DNA from 2 places in the Bacillus siamensis genome. Region 1 is predicted to be linked to the other one. Evidence: riboswitches for the same ligand, from Rfam matches in the RefSeq annotation. Region 1 holds a riboswitch; the other holds the start of a gene.

What was found. A riboswitch is a leader RNA that binds a small molecule or an ion and turns the genes downstream of it on or off. The one in region 1 is predicted to bind glycine.
Region 2: another riboswitch for glycine. It lies ahead of ABDB98_RS18805 (amino acid permease); the one in region 1 lies ahead of gcvT (glycine cleavage system aminomethyltransferase GcvT).

What each region holds. Positions count from the first base shown of each region.
Region 1 is NZ_CP155579.1:2,417,379-2,419,785, forward strand. It holds gene gcvT (glycine cleavage system aminomethyltransferase GcvT) at 1-1,051, opposite strand, end outside; glycine riboswitch at 1,230-1,330, opposite strand; gene ABDB98_RS11660 (DEAD/DEAH box helicase) at 1,475-2,407, shown strand, end outside.
Region 2 is NZ_CP155579.1:3,790,233-3,792,639, forward strand. It holds gene ABDB98_RS18805 (amino acid permease) at 1-761, opposite strand, end outside; glycine riboswitch at 906-986, opposite strand; gene fbp (fructose-1,6-bisphosphatase) at 1,279-2,407, shown strand, end outside.

The DNA.
Region 1 (2,407 bases):
TTACCGTTTTTTTGCGGATTTCCACTTCGACTTCCGTTCCGATTTCACTGAATTCCGTTTTGATTAAGGCAAGGCCGATATTTTTCTTTAAAGTCGGAGATTGTGTGCCTGTCGTGACTTCACCGATCGGAACGCCGTCTTTTTTCACGGCGTATCCGTGTCTCGGAATCCCCTTTTCAATCATCTCAAGCCCGACCAGCTTACGCGGTGCTCCTTTTTCTTTCTGTTCACTCAATACAGACTTCCCAAAAAAATCGGAATCTTTCTTATGTTTTACGGCAAATCCGATTCCGGCTTCAATCGGCGTAATGTCTTTCGTCAATTCCTGACCGTATAAAGCGAGCTTCGCTTCAAATCTCAGCGTATCACGCGCACCGAGACCGCACGGAACGATTCCTTCATTCTCTCCCGCTGTAAGAATCTCCTTAAACAGATGCACCGCATCTTCATTTTTGCAATAGAGTTCAAACCCGTCTTCACCGGTATAGCCTGTTCTTGAAAGCAGAACTTGGCGGCCGGCAACGTCAGCTCCATCAATAAACGCAAACGGTTTTAAGGAAGACACATCACGTTCAGTCAGCTTCACAAGAACCGCCTGAGCATTCGGCCCTTGAACGGCTAGCAGTGAAATCCCGTCAGACTGATTCGTCAGCGTGACATCCCCTTCCGCGTGTTCTGTCAGCCAAGCGATGTCTTTTTCAATATTGGACGCGTTAATCACGAGCAGATAGCAGCTCTCGCTTTTCTGATAGATCAGCAAATCATCGACCGTACCGCCGTCAGGATAACACATGGCGGTATAGAGCGCGCTTCCCGGGTTTAAATCGGCAACGTCATTTGTCATCATTTTTTGCAGAAAAGACAGGGCGTCTTTACCGGAGACTTCGACTTCTCCCATATGAGATACATCAAACAGACCCGCCTTTGTGCGGACGGCTTCATGCTCCTCTTTAATAGAAGAAAATTGAACCGGCAGCTCCCATCCTCCAAAATCAATCGTTTTTCCGCCGTATTCTTTATACACGTCATAAAGCGGTGTTCGTTTCAGCATCATCTTCCCCCTTCAGTCATTGGCGCATTGTAAAGACATATAAAAAAGGACAGAGAAACACCTCATAAAAATGAAGGTTTCTCTGTCCCGGCACCTGAAAGTTTACTTTATGAAAACATCATAAAGACGTCCCCTTTGGTGGTCTGCTGCTTCAAACCGCAGACACTCTCCAGAGTTGCGTCGAGCAAGAGTTCTTTTGCCTGAGAGATTCACTCCGCAGTTTGCTCCTTCGGCGCCCGGATGCACATTTTTCGTCCGAGTCTCTCCCCTTGCTGTCATTCGCTCATATTTACCAATTGTTATGGACATACTAAAGCAATATCTTAGGTGAAATGATTACTTATATCCTACCACCCTCACATACGTCCGGCAACAAAAATGATGATAAATCAGTTTTTTAAAAGAAAGGCGGTTTTGTTACATATGACAGCAGAGATCATATTTGATGCAAACTGGCCGGGAGAGTTTTCTGAGCGGCTGAAAACCGACGGTCCCTGGTCAAATTGGGAGATGTACAAACTGTCGGCTGAAGTCCAGCAGACCCTTGCCATTCCTGAATTCGAAGGGTTGAGGGCTCCTTTATACCTGCCCGATTTCACTCCGCTTCCCCATCAGCTTGAAGTCGCGCAGAAAGTCGTTGAAAAAATGAACGGCAAAGCGATTTTGGCTGATGAAGTGGGGCTCGGAAAAACAGTCGAAGCGGGACTGATTTTAAAAGAATACATGATTCGCGGGCTGGCCAAAAAAATCCTGATTCTTGTGCCTGCATCACTCGTTTCCCAGTGGGTGAAAGAGCTTCAGGAGAAGTTTTTAATACCCGCTGTTGAACAGAAGAAAAGCTATGTGTGGGAACAGTGCGACATCGTCGTTTCTTCTATTGATACGGCAAAACGCTCGCCACACAAGGACATTGTGCTTTCGATTCCGTATGATCTCGTCATTATTGACGAAGCGCATAAGCTCAAAAACAGCAAAACGAAAAATTATGAATTTGCGAGAAGTCTTGTGAAGAAATATTGCCTGCTTCTGACGGCGACCCCGATTCAAAACCGGATCGAAGAAATTTTCAATTTAGTGTCACTGTTAAAACCCGGCCACTTAGGAAATGAAAGCGGATTTCAAGAAACGTTCAATCAAAAGGACGGGATTGACGCTCATGAGCATTTGAAAGAGCTCGTCAATAAAGTGATGATTCGCAACACGCGAAGCGACACAGGGCTTACATGGACGAAACGCCACGTGGAAACAGTGCCTATCACCTTTTCACCGACGGAACAGGCGCTCTACGATGACATTAACGCACTGAAAAACGGCACGGAAAAGCCCGCAAGCGCATTTTCCATTATGACGCTGCAA
Region 2 (2,407 bases), 1.4 Mb from region 1:
CATAAAAGAATGATCAATGCCCCGACGTAGAAAAATAAAATACGCAATGGAATTTTATTGATAGCGGACGGAATGTTTTTTTTCGGATTTGATGTCTCCGCTGCCGACACACCCACTAATTCCACACCGACATAGGCGAAGATCACCATCTGGAACGACAGCAAAAAGCCTGAAAATCCGTTTGGAAACAAGCCGCCGTGCTCCCACAGATTCGCCGCTGAAACCGTTCCGGTATGCGTTTTGAACCCAATCACCAGCAAAACCACACCGATGACAATTAACGCGAGAATCGTGATCACCTTAATTAAGGCGAACCAAAACTCCAATTCTCCAAAAATCTTGACCGTTAACAGATTAAGTCCTAATAAAATGAGCAAACAGATAAGTGCAGGAACCCATTGCGGAATGTCAAACCAATATTTCACATATACACCGACGGCGATCACATCCGCCATAGCCGTCATAATCCAGCAAAACCAATAAGTCCAGCCGGTGACAAACGCCGCACGCGGCCCTAAATACGCCTCGGCAATATCCGTTAATGATTGGTACCCCGCTTTAGATAACAGCAGTTCTCCCAGCGCCCGCATGACGAAAAAAAGCGCAATACCTACAATAAAATACGCAAAGATGATAGAAGGACCCGCAAGCTGAATCGCCTTACCGGACCCTAAAAACAATCCGGTGCCGATCGTACCGCCAATGGCGATCAGCTGCACGTGCCGATTCGACAAGTCCCTCTTTAGCTCTCGCTGTTCCACACCTGACTCCTCCTTACTTTTTGATGAACGACGAGAAAATAAAGCCAATAAAAAAAGAGATTGGATGCCCTCCAATCTCATGGTCATAAGAATATCAAATTATATTTGCGCTGCTGACAATCAACAGCATGCCAAATACATATTCGGTACTCTTCTGTCCTTTTGCCTGAGATTGTGAACCCTTCGGCGCCGCGGAAAATCCGCGGTCTCTCCAGAAGCCGCTCCTGCTGTAGTGCAACCCACAGCAATCATAGCCTGCTACGTATTAAGTTTCCGATAGAAACAACTATCAGCTAACTTTTTATTTTAATAGAAGTTTGATCATTTGTCAACGGGGTGATGAGCTGTCTGCGGAAGGTATATGTTGAGGCCTTAAGCGCCGTATTTTCTGTTTTGTTTGTCTCAAAAAGGACTTATGAGGTACTATCATATAAGGTCTAATGATTTAAATATCATGTCATACTTTAAATTCACCTTATCATGCAATGGCTCGTAAATAAAAAGGGGATGGACGAGATTGGAAACCAAATATTTAGATCTGCTCGCACAAAAATACGATTGTGAAGAAAAAGTGGTCACAGAGATCATTAATCTGAAAGCGATACTGAACCTGCCGAAAGGAACCGAGCATTTCGTCAGTGATCTGCACGGAGAGTATCAGGCATTCCAGCACGTGCTGCGGAACGGTTCAGGAAGAGTAAAAGAGAAGATCCGCGATATTTTCAGCGGCGTCATTTATGATAGAGAAATTGATGAACTGGCGGCTTTGGTCTATTATCCGGAGGACAAACTGAAGCTGATTAAACATGACTTTGATACGAAAGAGGCATTAAACGAGTGGTATAAAGAAACGATTCATCGGATGATTAAGCTCGTTTCATATTGTTCTTCCAAGTACACCCGCTCCAAATTGCGCAAAGCGCTGCCTGCCCAATTTGCTTATATTTCCGAAGAGCTGCTGTATAAAACAGAACAAGCCGCCAACAAAGAACAATATTACTCCGAAATCATAGAACAGATCATCGCGCTCGGCCAAGCTGATAAGCTGATCACCGGGCTTGCTTACAGCGTGCAGCGATTGGTGGTCGACCATCTGCATGTTGTCGGCGATATTTATGACCGGGGACCGCAGCCGGACAGGATTATGGAAGAACTGATCAACTATCATTCAGTGGATATTCAATGGGGGAATCACGATGTTCTCTGGATAGGCGCCTATGCCGGTTCGAAAGTATGTCTGGCCAATATTATCCGTATCTGTGCCCGCTATGACAACCTGGACATTATTGAAGATGTCTACGGCATCAATCTGAGACCGCTATTGAACCTTGCCGAAAAATATTATGATGATAACCCGGCTTTCCGCCCGAAAGCAACCGAAAACAGACCGGAAGATGAGATTAAGCAAATCACAAAAATCCATCAGGCGATCGCGATGATCCAATTCAAACTTGAGAGCCCGATTATTAAGAGACGGCCGAACTTTAATATGGAAGAACGGCTGTTACTGGAAAAGATTGATTATGACCGCAATGAAATCACGCTGAACGGAAAAACGTATCAACTGGAAAACACCTGCTTTGCGACGGTGAATCCCAAACAGCCCGATCAGCTATTAGAAGAAGAAGCAGAAGTCATGGACAAGC